Regions from separate parts of the Actinosynnema sp. NPDC050801 genome, predicted to be linked through region 2. Evidence: riboswitches for the same ligand, from Rfam matches in the RefSeq annotation. Region 2 holds a riboswitch; the other holds the start of a gene.
What was found. A riboswitch is a leader RNA that binds a small molecule or an ion and turns the genes downstream of it on or off. The one in region 2 is predicted to bind S-adenosylmethionine.
Positions count from the first base shown of each region.

Region 1 (7,119 bases), on a different contig from region 2:
CACCTGCCCGATCTGCGGCTACGACGGCGCCCGCGGCGACCAGTGCGACAACTGCGGCAACCAGCTCGACCCGGTCGACCTGAAGAACCCGCGCTCCCGCATCAACGGCGAGGTGCCGAAGTTCGTCGAGACCGAGCACCTGTTCCTCGACCTCCCGCAGTTCATCGACGCCCTCGGCGGCTGGCTCCAGACCCGCACCGAGTGGCGCCCGAACGTGCTCAAGTTCAGCCAGAACCTGATCGGCGACCTGCGCCCGCGCGCCATCACCCGCGACCTGGACTGGGGCATCCCCATCCCGCTCGACGGCTGGCGCGACCAGCCGATGAAGCGCTTCTACGTGTGGTTCGACGCCGTGATCGGCTACCTGAGCGCGTCCGTCGAGTGGGCGCGGCGCTCCGGTGACGACGACGCCTGGAAGGAGTTCTGGACCGGCGACGCCCAGGGCTACTACTTCATGGGCAAGGACAACATCGTCTTCCACTCGCTGATCTGGCCCTCCCTGCTGCTCGGCCAGAACGGCCAGGGCGCGAAGGGCGGCGAGCCCGGCTCGTTCGGCAGGCTGAACCTGCCCACCGAGGTGGTCTCCAGCGAGTTCCTGACCATGAGCGGGTCGAAGTTCTCCACCTCGCGCGGCACGGTCATCTACGTGACGGACTTCCTCAAGGAGTTCGGCCCGGACGCGCTGCGCTACTTCATCTCCGTGGCCGGCCCCGAGAACCAGGACACCGACTTCACCTGGGAGGAGTTCGTCCGCCGGACGAACTTCGAGCTGGCCAACGAGTGGGGCAACCTGGTCAACCGGTCGATCTCGATGGCGCACAAGAACGTGGGCGCGATCCCGAAGCCGACCAGCCCCACCCAGGCCGACCACGAGCTGCTGGAGCTGTCCCGCAAGGCGTTCGACGTGGTGGGCGCGAACCTGCGCCGCTCCCGGTTCAAGCAGGCGTCCAGCGAGGCGATGAAGGTGGTCGGCGCGGCCAACCGCTACCTGTCCGACCAGGAGCCGTGGAAGCTCAAGGACGACCCGGAGCGCCGCGACACCGTGCTGCACACCGCGTTGCAGGTCGTGCAGGACGCCAACGCCCTGCTGACGCCGTTCCTGCCGCACTCGGCGCAGAAGGTGCACGAGGCACTGGGCGGCACGGGCGTGTGGGCGGCCCAGCCGCAGTTGACCGACGTGGCCGACCTGGACGTGCCCGACCGCGAGTACCCGGTGCTGACCGGCGACTACGCGGGCGAGCAGGCCACCTGGGCGTCCACGCCGATCGAGGTGGGCCGGCCGCTGGCCAAGCCCGCGCCGCTGTTCGCCAAGCTCGACCCCGAGCTGGGTGAGACCGGGCCTGAGTGGGCCCCGATCACCAAGTGAACGCGCTGCCGACGGTCACGTGGTGCCCGCGGTGACGAAACGCCGCGGCGAACGGCCACCGGTCCCGGAAACCCTGCCGGCGCCGGTGGTCGACGCCCACACGCACCTGGACGCGTGCGGCGCGAAGACGCCCGACCAGGTCCGCGAGGTGGTCGACCGGGCCGCCCAGGCGGGCGTGGACCGCGTGATCACCGTCGCCGACGACCTCGACGCCGCGCGGTGGGCCGCCGAAGCCGCCACGTGGGACGACCGGGTGTTCGCCGCCGTCGCCCTGCACCCCACCCGCACGTCCACGTTCGGCGAGGCGGAGCAGGCCGAGCTGGAGCGGCTCGCCGTCCGGCCCAGGGTCGTCGCGATCGGCGAGACCGGCCTGGACTACTACTGGGACTACGCGCCGAGATCCGCGCAGCACGAGGCCTTCCGGTGGCACATCGACCTGGCAAAACGGGTCGGCAAGCCGCTGATGATCCACGACCGGGACGCCCACGACGACATCCTCGCCGTGCTCGACGCCGAGGGCGCGCCGTCCACAGTGGTCTTCCACTGCTTCTCCGGCGACCTCTCCTTCGCGCGCGCGTGCGTGGAACGCGGGTTCGTGCTCTCTTTCGCGGGTACGACGACGTTCCGCAACGCCCACGCGTTGCGGGAAGCCGCAGTCTGGGTGCCGGAGGACCACGTGTTGGTCGAGACGGACGCGCCGTTCCTCACGCCCCACCCGTACCGAGGTCGCCCGAACGAGCCCTATTGCGCGAACTACACGCTCCGCGACCTGGCGACGCTGCGTGAGACAGACCTGGGTGAGTTGGCCACGAAGATCACCCGAAACGCCGAACGCGTCTTCGGTCTCCGTGACTCCGCGAAGTCGTAATCCTCCTTACGACGAATGGAGGACAGACTTGCTCCCCTAACGGAGTGACTGAACTCACAAGGGTTGCCGGGGTGTTGGCACAACCCCCGCGTACCCGTTACGGTCCCGTGACCGTGCCCCGAGTTGCAGTTCGGGGCGCACCCGCAGTCGGGGCGGGTCACGTTGACACCAGAAGCGCCAAGCCGAACACGCACAGGAGTTGCCGGAGATCACTAGCTGACCACCGACATCGAACGTGCGCGTCGCCGGACTTCGCGCCTTCAGGAGGTATGGCACCCCGTGAACTCGTTCAACGAGGACACCGACTGGTTTACGCCCGTGCAGCCGACACCCGTGGCCGGTGTGGACGTCCTGGACAGACCCGGGCCGCCGTCCGAATGGGACACCGCGGTGTTCACCATCACCCCGGACGACGTCCTGGACGTGCTGGGACCGGACGCCGACGAGCTGCTGGCCAGCGCGAACGTCGACGTCGACGAGCTGATCCGGCTGATCAACGCCGAGACCACGCTCCTACCCCCGATCATCATCCCCGACGAGGTCTCCCAGGACCGGGTCGCGGGCAGCCTGGCCGCCGAGCAGCCGAGCGCCCCGCCCGCCGCACTGGTCGAGGCCGCGGGGAAGTGGAAGCGCCGCTTCCTGAAGGCCGCGGTCGCCACCGTGCTGGTGACCATCTCCGGCGGTGGCGCCACCGCGATCGCGATGGACAAGTCCGTCACGGTCGACGTCGACGGCGAAGCCAAGACTGTGCGCACCTACGAGTCCACCGTCGGCGAGATCCTCGCCGACGAGGGCATCACGATCGGCGAGCACGACGCGCTCAGCCCGTCCCCCCAGGCGAAGGTCAGCGACGGCGGGAAGATCTCGCTGGACCGCGGCCGGCTGGTGAAGGCGACGGTCGACGGCGAGCAGCGCGAGGGCTGGGTCCGCTCGGTCACCGTGGACGAGGCGCTGGAGCAGTTGCAGGTCGACGACGAGGGCGCGTGGCTCTCGCACGACCGCGGCATGGACGTGCCCCTCAACGGTCTCGCCCTCGAGGTCAAGAGCCTCAAGACCATCACGCTCTACGACGGCGGCAACGCGCCCCGGCAGCTGCGGACGACGGCCGTGACCGTCGAGGAGCTGATGCGCGCCGAGAACCTCACGCTGGGCCCCGAGGACAAGCTCGAAACGGCGATGGACCTGCGCGTCACCAACGGCGCCGAGGTCCACATCACGCGCACCGGCGTGTCGGTGATCAACGCGACGGAGGCCATCCAGCCGCCCGTCGAGGAGGTCAAGGACGACGCGATGATGAGGGGCCAGAAAGAGGTCCTGGACCCGGGCGAGGCCGGCGAGCAGATCGTCACCTACCGCGTGACGGTGAAGAACGGCGCCGAGGTGGGCCGCGAGAAGCTGGGCGCGAAGGTCACCAAGGAGCCGAAGCCGAAGAAGGTCAAGGTCGGCACCAAGCTCCCGCCCGACGGCGAGGTCTGGGACCGGCTGGCCCAGTGCGAGGCGACCGGCAACTGGGCCATCAACACCGGCAACGGCTACTACGGCGGCCTGCAGTTCAACAAGAGCACCTGGGACGCCTACGGCGGTGCCCAGTACGCCGCGTACCCGCACCAGGCGACCCGCGAGCAGCAGATCGCCGTCGCCACCAAGCTGCGCGACGCCCGCGGCGGCTACTCCGCGTGGCCCCACTGCCGGTCGAAGCTGGGCCTGCCGTAACAATGCACGCGTGACTGAGGATTCGACGACGGCCGGGTCGGGGAGCCACCTCCTCGGCCCGGCCGACGTCCGTCGGCTGGCCGCCGAGCTGGACATCCGCCCCACGAAGAAGCTGGGGCAGAACTTCGTGCACGACCCGAACACGGTGCGGCGCATCGTGGCGGCGGCCGACCTGCGCCCGGACGACGTGGTGCTGGAGGTCGGCCCCGGTCTGGGCTCGCTGACGTTGGCGTTGCTGCCCTCCTGCCGGGCGCTGGTGGCCGTGGAGATCGACGGGGTGCTGGCCGACCGCCTGCCCGTCACCGTGGCCGAGCGGGCGCCCCAGCTGGCCGACCGCCTGTCCGTCGTGCACGACGACGCGATGCGCGTCACGGCGTCCCAACTGCCCGTCGAGCCGACGGCGCTGGTGGCGAACCTCCCGTACAACGTGGCCGTGCCCGTGGTGCTGCACCTGCTGGCCGTGCTGCCGTCGTTGCGCACCGGCCTGGTGATGGTGCAGTCCGAGGTCGCCGACCGGATGGCCGCCGGGCCCGGCAGCAAGGTCTACGGCGTGCCCAGCGTGAAGCTCGCCTGGTACGCGGACGCCCGCCGGGCCGGTCCGGTGCCGCGTTCGGTGTTCTGGCCGGTGCCCAACGTCGACTCCGCGCTGGTGGCGTTCGAACGGCACGAGCCCTTGTCCACTGTGGACCAGAAGCAGCTGTTCTCCTTGGTGGACGCGGCTTTCGCCCAACGCCGCAAGATGCTGCGCGGCGCGCTGGCCGGGTGGGCGGGCTCCGCCGCCGAGGCGCAGCGGCTGCTCGTCGCCGCGGGCGTGGACCCGGCGGTGCGGGGCGAACAACTGGCCGTCGGTGACTTCATCCGGATAGCCGAGGTCGCTTCCGCTCGGTAGTCGATGATCTTTCGGCCGAAAGTGTGATTTGCCGGACGATCCGGTTACAGGCTTGCGTCAGCCAGGCTCGGTCAGGTCTACTCGTGGTGCCATCCCGAGCGGCTGAGAGACCTGGCTCTACGACGCCGCAGCAACCACCCCCCCCGCGGGGCAGGTGCTTCAGCCAGGATCGATGGAGGATCACGTGCCCAGGATGCGAACGCTCACCCGCCGGCGGGTCGTCGACCACGGCCGCCGCACCTCGTCAGCCTGTCGCAGCTGCTGCTAGCAGCCCTAGGCGCCTTCGAATCCTCGCGTCCTTCTTCAGGACACCATTCTGAGCTGAGCCGTCGGTCACGCACGCCATGAGCGTGCGCTGCCGCATGCAGTCGTGGAGCGAAACGTGATCACTGTCGAGAACCTCACCAAGACCTTCCCCGGGAGTACCGGGCAGGTTCGCGCGCTGGACGGCGTGAACCTGGACGTCGCCGCAGGCACCGTCCTCGGCGTCGTCGGCCCCAGCGGCGCGGGCAAGTCCACCCTGGCCCGGTGCGTCGCGCTCCTGGAGCGCCCCGACAGCGGCGCGATCCGCGTCGACGGCACCGACCTCGTCTCCCTCGACGGCACCGCCCTGCGGGCCGCCCGCCGGCAGATCGGCGTTGTGCCGCAAGGGGATTCCCTGCTGCGCCAGCGCACCGCCGCGGGCAACGTCGCGCTGCCGCTGGAGGCCGCGGGCGTGGCCGGTCCCCAGCGCCGCACCCGGGTCGCCGAACTCCTCGACCTCGTGGGCCTGACCGACAAGGCGGGCTCGTACCCCGACCAGCTCTCCGGCGGCCAGCGCCAGCGGATCGCCGTCGCGCGGGCGCTCGCCGCGTCGCCGTCGGTGCTGCTGGCCGACGAGCCGACCTCCGCGCTCGACCCCGACACCACCGGCTCGGTGCTCACCGTGCTGGACCGGGCGCGGGCCGAGCTCGGCGTGACGGTGCTCGTGGTCACGCACGACATGGGCGTGGTCCGCAGGATCTGCGACGACGTCGCGGTGCTGGAGGACGGCCGGGTGGTGGAGCACGGCAAGGTACTCGACCTGGTGTCCGACGCGGCCAGCCGCACCGCCGCGTCGCTGCTGCCCGCCGTGGACCAGAACCCGGCGGCGGAGGCCTCGTTCGACCGGGTCGCGGACGTCGTGCTGATCGGCTTCGCCGCCGTCGGCGCGCTGCTGCCCGAGGTGACCAGCCGGTTCGGCGTCGAGCTGAACCTGCTGGGCGGCGGTCTGACCAGGCTGGGGGAGACCCCGGTGGCCCGGTTCCGCGTCGGCCTGAAGGGCGAGCGCGCGGACTCCGCGCTGGAGTGGATCTCGGAAGCGGGCGGCTCGGTGCGACGGACCCTCTCGGGTCCGCAGGGAGTAGCTGCGTGAGGTCCGCAACACCCTGGTCCATCGTGTTCGACGACGTGCTGCTCGCCACCGGCGAGACGTTGTACATGGTGGTCGTCTCCACCCTGATCGCCGTTCTGCTCGGTGCGCCCGTCGGCATCTGGCTTCAGCTCACCGCACCCGGTGGGCTGAAGCCCCGGCCGGTGCTGCACAAGGTGCTCGGGTTCGTCGTGGACCTGGGCCGCTCCATGCCGTTCCTGGTGCTGCTCGTGGTGCTCACCTCGCTGACCAGGCTGCTGCTCGGCAGCACCATCGGACCCACGGCGGCCATCGTGCCGCTCGCCGTCGGCGCCATCCCGTTCGTCGGCAGGCTGGTGCAGAACGTGCTGGCCGAGGTGCACGTGTCGGTGGTCGAGGCCGCCGTCACCACCGGGTCGTCCACGCTGCGGATCGTGCGCAGCGTGCTGCTGCGCGAGTCGTTGCCCGCGCTGGTCAACGCCATCGGCGTGACCGCGATCGCGCTGCTGGGCTACTCGGCGATGGCCGGGGTGGTCGGCGGCGGCGGCCTCGGCGACCTCGCCGTGCGCATGGGCTACCAGCGGTTCAACGACCGCTACCTGTGGAGCACGGTCGTCGTGCTGGCGATCATCGCCACCGCGATCCAGTTCACCACCAACCGCGTGGCCCGCGGCGTCGACCGCCGCCGCACCGCGTCCGTCTGATCGTTTCTTCTTCTCATCAAAGGAATGAAATGCGTATTCGTGCTGCCCTGCTGGCCGTGCTGCTGACCGCAGTGGGCTGCGGTAGTGGCGACAACGGCGCCGCGTCCGACCCGAACGCGGCGCTGAAGGTCGGCGTGAGCCCGGTCCCGCACGCCCAGGTGCTGCGGTACGTCGCGGACAACCTGGCCGCGGCGAAGGGCTTGAAGATCG
Region 1 covers NZ_JBFAQZ010000001.1:962,571-969,689, forward strand. Annotated here, with positions in the region: gene metG (methionine--tRNA ligase) at 1-1,366, shown strand, start outside; gene AB0K14_RS04860 (TatD family hydrolase) at 1,398-2,234, shown strand; gene AB0K14_RS04865 (transglycosylase family protein) at 2,514-3,947, shown strand; gene rsmA (16S rRNA (adenine(1518)-N(6)/adenine(1519)-N(6))-dimethyltransferase RsmA) at 3,958-4,836, shown strand; SAM riboswitch class I at 4,923-5,015, shown strand; gene AB0K14_RS04875 (ATP-binding cassette domain-containing protein) at 5,219-6,229, shown strand; gene AB0K14_RS04880 (methionine ABC transporter permease) at 6,226-6,909, shown strand; gene AB0K14_RS04885 (MetQ/NlpA family ABC transporter substrate-binding protein) at 6,939-7,119, shown strand, end outside.
Region 1: it holds a riboswitch for S-adenosylmethionine, as region 2 does, so the genes downstream of both, AB0K14_RS04875 (ATP-binding cassette domain-containing protein) here and thrC (threonine synthase) in region 2, are expected to answer to the same signal.

Region 2 (7,119 bases):
GGGCACGTGGACCTGCGGGCCGACGTGCTCAAGGTGCCGCACCACGGCTCGCGGTACTCGTCACCGGCGTTCCTCGCGGCGGTCCAGCCGCGGATCGCCCTGGTGAGCGTCGGCGCGGGCAACCGCTACGGCCACCCCAGCGGGGTGCTGGTCGACGAGTTGACGAGCCGAGGCGCGCTGGTGCTGCGCACGGACCGGGACGGCGACACCGCCGTGCTGGCAGGCCCGGACGGGCCGCGGGTCGCCCGCAGGGGTGGCGACCCACCCGACAACGGACAAGGGGAGGACGACCATGAGGAACGACGTCTGGATCCGATTGCACTCGGGCTGGTCGCCGCGCGGCGGCAACCGCGCGGTGGCGTGGGCGTTGTGGCAACCCGGCTACACCGCCGAACCGTGGCCGCGCGACGAACTCCGGCCCGCTTTCACCTACTACGTGTGCGAGGACCTGCCCGGTGGCGACCGGGGCATCGTCGCCAGGGCCACCGCCACCGGTGTGATCCGCATGGCTCAGGTCCCCTCCGCGAACACCGCCTACCGGCTGGTCGCGGACGCGCTGTTCGACGCCGACCTGACCATCCCGCCGGAGGAGTGGCACGCCGAGCGCTACAACCAGGAGAAGGAGAAACGCCCCTGGCCCCAGATGCTCACCGCTTGGCGCGTGGTGACCGAACCGGTGGGGCCGCACGTGCTGCCCGAACTGGCCGCCTTCCCCCGGACCGGCTGGCTCCGCTCGTCCGGGATCGCGCTGTGATCGAGACCGCGCGGCGGCCCCGACCGCCACCTCGACGGCCGGGCCCGGTGACCGGGGTCCGCCGGGCGACGACTGACCGGTCGCCGCCCGGCGGGCGGGTCAGTCCTGGAGGGCCTTGAGCACGGCCTCGGTCGACGGCGGGACGTTGGCGCGGGGGCCGACCCGGTCACCCAGGGCGTCCAGGGTCTTGAGGCCGTCGCCGGTGATCAGGAGCACCGTCTCGCCGTCCGGGTCCAGTTGGCCGGTCTCGATGAGCTTCTTCGCGGTCGCGACGGTGACGCCGCCCGCGGTCTCGGCGAAGATGCCCTCGGTCTGGGCCAGCAGGCGGATGCCCTCCACGACCTCGTCGTCGGTGACGTCCTCGATCGCGCCGTTGGTGCGGCGGACGGCGTCCAGCACGTAGGGGCCGTCGGCGGGGGCGCCGATCGCCAGCGACCGGGCGATGGTGTCCGGGCGGACGGGGCTGACCACGTCGTGGCCCGCCTTGAAGGCGGCCGAGACGGGGGAGCAGCCGGTGGCCTGCGCGCCGAACACGCGGTACGGGGTCTGCTCGACCAGGCCCAGGGTGCCGAACTCGCGGAAGGCCTTGTCGACCTTGGTCAACTGGGAGCCGGACGCGATGGGCACGACGATCTGGTCGGGCAGACGCCAGCCGAGCTGTTCGGCGACCTCGTACCCGAGCGTCTTGGAGCCCTCGGCGTAGTAGGGGCGGACGTTGACGTTGACGAACGCCCAGTCCTCGTGCTCGGCGGCCAACTCCTGCGCCAGCCGGTTCACGTCGTCGTAGTTGCCGTCGACGGTGATCAGGTTGCCGCCGTAGACGGCGGTCATGAGGATCTTCGCCTGCTCCAGGGAGGAGGGCACCAGGACCACCGACTGCCAGCCCGCGCGGGCCGCCGCGGCGGCCACGGCGTTGGCCAGGTTGCCGGTGGAGGGGCAGGCCAGGACCTTGAAGCCCAGCTCGCGGGCGGCGGCGAGGGCGACGCCGACCACGCGGTCCTTGAACGAGTGGGTCGGGTTGCCGGTGTCGTCCTTCACCCAGACCTTGCGCACGCCCAAGGCCTTGGCGAGGCGGTCGGCCTCGACCAGGCGGGTGCCGCCGGGGTCGGTGTTGGGGTGCGACTGGACGGTGGTCGGCACGGGGAGCAGGCCGCGGTAGCGCCAGATCGACCGGGGGCCCGCCTCGATGTCCTCGCGGCGGATCGGGCCGAAGTCGTAGGCCACTTCCAGCGGCCCGAAACACTCCAGGCAGGCGTATTCGGCGGCGAGCGGCGTCTCGTGACCGCACTCGCGACACGACAGCGCGCGGGCGGGACCGAGGTCGAAGGAGGTGGTGGCCGAGGGCACACTGACAGCAGTCATCGCGAGGTATCTCCTCATCTTTCCCGCGCGTCGCGGGTCGGAATTGGCACCGTGATCGCCAGCGGACGCTGTGCGACGGGTTGCCGGGGCTTCTTCGGGCCGATCCCTCTGCCCCTCTGGATGAGCGGTATTCAGTTGTGCGGCCAACTTACGTCACGATCCCGACCCGCAGCCAGAGACGTCCACCATCCGGACGTCCGACGGGCGTGGGAGGATCGCGCCGTGAGTTCGCCCGCAGACGCGCCCGACGCCGTGCACCTGATCGTCGGCGAGGAGGAGTTGCTGGTCGAGCGCGCGGTGCGCGGTGCGCTGGCGACGGCGCGGAAAGCCGATCCGCAGGCCGACCTGACGCGCGTCCGCGTGACCGATCTCACGCCACCTGAGCTGGCCGAACTGGTGAGCCCGTCGCTGTTCGCGGAGGGCCGCGTGGTCGCGCTGGAAGCCGCGCAGGAGTGCGGCAAGGAGATCGCCGACGCGGTGATCGCCTACGCCAAGGCCCCGGCGGACGGGGTCACGGTGGTGGTCGTCCACAGCGGCGGCGGGCGCAGCAAGGTGGCCAAGGACCTGCCCGCGGCGCTGCGCAAGGCGGGTGCCCGGGTCACCGAGTGCCCCAAGATCACCAAGGCGGCGGACCGGGAAGCGTTCGTGCGCAACGAGATCCGCTCGGCCGGCGGCGGCAAGGCCGACCCGGAGGCGGTGGCCGCGCTGATCGAGGCGGTGGGGTCGGACCTGCGCGAGTTGGCGGCGGCGGCCTCGCAGCTCGTCGCCGACACCGGCGGCAAGGTCGACGCCGAGGCGGTCCGCCGCTACCACCGCGGTCGGGCCGAGGTGACCGGGTTCGCGGTCGCCGAGAAGGCCGTGATGGGCGACCGGGCCGGTGCGCTGGAGGCGTTGCGGTGGGCGATCCAGCTCGGGGTGCCGCACGTGCTGGTCGCCGACGCGCTGGCCGACGCGGTGCGCACGATCGCGCGGGTGTCCGCGGTGGGCCGGGGCGACCCGTTCAAGCTGGCGGGCGAGCTGGGCATGCCGCCGTGGAAGGTCAAGAAGGCCCAGGGCCAGTCGCGCGGCTGGGAGGACCGGGGGCTCGCGGCGGCGATGACGGTGGCCGCCGACCTGAACGCCGACGTCAAGGGCGTCGCGGCGGACTCCGGCTACGCCCTGGAACGCGCGGTGCTCAAGATCGTCGCCGCCCACGGTCGACGCTGACCGACCGCCGGAAGCCGAGCTGGCGACCGAGTGCCGGAAGCCGACCGACTGCCGGGTTGCTTGACCTGCCGCCGGAGGTCGAGCCGACTGGCGGAGGCGGAGTCGACCGACCGGCCGCCGGAGGCCGAGCCGGCTGCCGAGTCGCTCGATCGGCCAGCGGAGGCCGAGTCGGCGGCTGGCGGCCGGAAGTGCCCGGGAAAGCAAAAGCGCCGCCCACCCCGCGTGGGGTGGGCGGCGCCTCGGCGTGAGGACCAGATCAGATCTGGTTGGCGCGCCGCGCCAGCGCCGACTTCTTGTTGGCGGCCTGGTTGGCGTGGATCACGCCCTTGGTGACGGCCTTGTCGAGCTTGCGGGAAGCCTCCCGCGCCAGCACGGTGGCCTTCTCCTTGTCACCGGCCTCGGCGGCCTCACGGAACTTGCGGATGGCGGTCTTGAGCGACGACTTGACGGCCTTGTTGCGCAGGCGCGCCTTCTCGTTCGTCTTGATCCGCTTCATCTGGGACTTGATGTTCGCCACGCGAAAGCCACCTTTTCCTCGGTCTCGGAGTCGCACCGCGCTTGTCACCGGCTCCGCCCACGAGGGGCGGTTTTCCTCCACAGCGGAATGCCGCGCGGGTACGGCCGAGAAGGATATCAGGGCAGCTCACCGCACCGTGAATCGAGCCCTCCCGTCGCCGACCACGACCTCGTAGGCGCCCTTGGCCACCTCCGGCCTGTCCGCGCCGTCCACGTCACCGGGGGTCACCGCGAGGCGCTTGACGTCGAACGAGACCTCGACCGTCCGCTGCTCGCCCGCCTTCAACGCCACCCGGGTGAAACCGACCAGGCGCTGCGGCGGCGTCAGGACCTTGCTCACCGGCTGGTGCACGTACACCGGCACGACGAGCGTGCCGTCCCGCGCGCCGGTGTTGGCCACGGTCACCGACACCTTCACCCGCTCGTCCCGCCGCACCTCGGCCGACGCGACCTTCGGCGCGGACGTGGTGAACGTCGTGTACGACAGGCCGTGCCCGAACGCGAACGCCGGGTCGTAAGCCGAGCTGGGCGACGTGTTCGCGCCGCGCACCTGGTCGTAGGAGAACGGCTGGTCACCGACCGTCTTGGGCCACGACACGGGCAGCTTCCCGCTCGGGTTCACCGCGCCGAACAGCACGTCGGCGATCGCGGAGCCGCCCTCGGAGCCGGGCAGCCAGCCCGCGACCAGCGCCGGGGCCTCCGCCACCGTGCCCAGCACCTGCGGCCGACCGGTCAGCAGCACCACCACGACCGGCTTGCCGGTCGCCCGCACCGCGTCGACCAGGCCCTGCTGCTCGGCGGTCAGCACGGGCTCCTCGGTGTCCGCCTCACCCTCGGCGCCCGGGTCCTCACCGAGCACCACGACCACCGCGTCCGCGTCGCCGGCCTGCGCCACCGCGTCGGCCTGGGTCGGCGCGCTCACCACGTTCGTCGCCGGCGCGGCCGCCCGGATGCCCTGCAGCACCGTCACCGTCGGCGGCATCGGGGAACCGCCGGGCACGCCCTGCCAGCCGACCGTCCAGCCGCCGAGCTGCCGGGGCACGGAGTCGGCCGCGTCACCGGTCACCACGACCTTGCCCGCACCGGTCGACAGGGGCAGCACGCCCTCGTTGCGCAGCAGCACCGTGCTCTCCGCCGCCGCCTGGCGAGCCAGCGCCCGATCCGCCCCGTTCACGATCGCGTCGGCCTTCTCGACGTCCACGAACGGCTTCTCGAACAGCCCGAGGTCGAACTTGAGCTTCAGGATGCGCCGCACGGCCTCGTCGATCCGCTTGCCGGGGATCGCGCCGCCGCGCACGCCCGCGAGCACGCCCGCGGTGAACTCCGCCGCGTTGGAGGGCTCCATCGCCATGTCGACGCCCGCGTTGACGGCCATCGCGATGGCCTCCGGGTAGTCGGCCGCCACGTGGTAGCGGTCCACCAGGAACCGGATGTCCTCCCAGTCGGTGATCGCCACGCCCCGGAAGCCCATCCGGTCGCGCAACTGCGTGGTCAGCAGGTACTTCGACGCGTGGGCGGGCACGCCGTTCACCGCGCCGGAGTTGATCATCACGCTGCCGACGCCCGCGTCGAACTGCGGCTGGAACGCGGGCAGCACGGTGTCCTGGAGGTACCGGATCGGCAGGTGGGCGGGCGCGCGGTCGTGGCCGTTGAACGGCTCGGAGTAGCCCGCGAAGTGCTTGGCGGTCGCGGTGAGCTTCGCGGTGCCGTCGGTCGGGTCGCCCTGCTGCCCGCGCACGTTGGCCGCCGCCAGGGCGCCTGCCAGCACCGGGTCCTCGCTGTAGGTCTCGTAGTAGCGGCCCCAGCGGGTGTCCCGCGCGATGTCGGACACCGGCGCGAAGTTCCAGAACACGCCGGTGGCGCGCATGGCCCGCCCGGTGGACGCCCCGAGCCGCTCCTGCAGCTCCGCGTTCCACGTCGCGCCGAGGCCGATCTGGTGCGGGAACATGGTGGCGGTGACCACGTTCGAGTGGCCGTGCACGCCGTCCGCGCCGTAGATCAGCGGGATGCGCAGCCTGCTGTGGTCCAGCGCGTACTTCTGGATGGCGTTGGTCATCTCCGCCCACGCCCGCGGCGTGTTCGGGTTGGGCGCGTCGCCGCCGCCGGACAGGATCGAGCCGACCTTCGCGTCCTCCAGCACGGCCTTCATGCAGTCCTCGCGCAGCGGACCGGGGTTCCACTCGCAGTTGCCGCGCAGCTTGCCCAGCCTGATCTGGGTCATCTGGCCGACCTTCTCCTCCAGCGTCATGCGCTTGAGGAGGTTCTCGACGCGTCGGTCGACCGGCGCCCGCGAGTCCTGGTAATCGTGTCCGGCCGGCTCGATGATGCCGCTGGCCTGCGCGCCGGTGACGAGCAGCGCCATCGTGACCAGCGCGGCCACCGTGGTCCGCTTGCGGGATCTCAACACCCGAGAACCTCCTGCGTCGATCGGGAGAACACCCGTCCACACCCTTACTCCGTGACCTGGCGCACAACAGGGCTGAACGGCGGATTCTGGGAGCGCTCCCACTAAGTAAGGGGTGAAATGCAGTACGCTCGTCTTGTTTGATGTCCGGCGTGACCGCCGCACTCGACTGGCCCGGCTTCGGGCACATCTCCCTCGCCGCGCTGCTGTTCCTCTGCCTCGCCGCCGCCCTCGCGGGCGCTGTCGACGCGGTGGTGGGCGGCGGCGGGCTGATCCAGGTACCCGCGCTGCTGCTGGTCGCGCCCGGCGGCGAGCCGCTGTTCGCGCTGGCCACCAACAAGATCGCGTCCGTGGTCGGCACGTCCGCCGCGATGCGCACCTACGCCCGGCAGACCACGATCGACTGGTCGGCGGCGTTGCCGATGGCGGTGGCGGCGTTCGCCGGCGCGGTGGGCGGTGCGGCGGTCGCGGGCGCGTTGGCACCCGGTGTGCTCAACGGTGTGGTGCTCGTCGCGTTGGTCGGCGTCGGCCTGTACACGTGGCGCAAGCCGGAGTTGGGCGCGGTCGAGACGCCCAGGCTCACGCGGGCCGCGCAGGTCGCCGCGATGGTCTCGGGCGGCGCGCTGATCGGCTTCTACGACGGGCTGGCCGGACCGGGCGCGGGCACGTTCCTGGTGTTCCTGCTCGTCGGCGTGGTCGGGTTCGCGTTCCTGCGCGCCTCGGCCACGGCCAAGGTCGTCAACGTGGCCACCAACCTGGGCGCGCTGCTCTACTTCATCCCGGCCGGGAAGGTGTTGTGGGGCCTGGGTCTGGTGCTCGCGCTGTGCAACGTGACCGGCGCGGTGTTCGGCGCGCGGCTGGCCGTGCGTCGCGGATC
Region 2 covers NZ_JBFAQZ010000004.1:341,441-348,559, forward strand. Annotated here, with positions in the region: gene AB0K14_RS11975 (DNA internalization-related competence protein ComEC/Rec2) at 1-873, shown strand, start outside; gene thrC (threonine synthase) at 854-2,116, opposite strand; SAM riboswitch class I at 2,128-2,243, opposite strand; gene holA (DNA polymerase III subunit delta) at 2,339-3,322, shown strand; gene rpsT (30S ribosomal protein S20) at 3,579-3,839, opposite strand; gene AB0K14_RS11995 (glycoside hydrolase family 3 N-terminal domain-containing protein) at 3,966-6,245, opposite strand; gene AB0K14_RS12000 (TSUP family transporter) at 6,386-7,119, shown strand, end outside.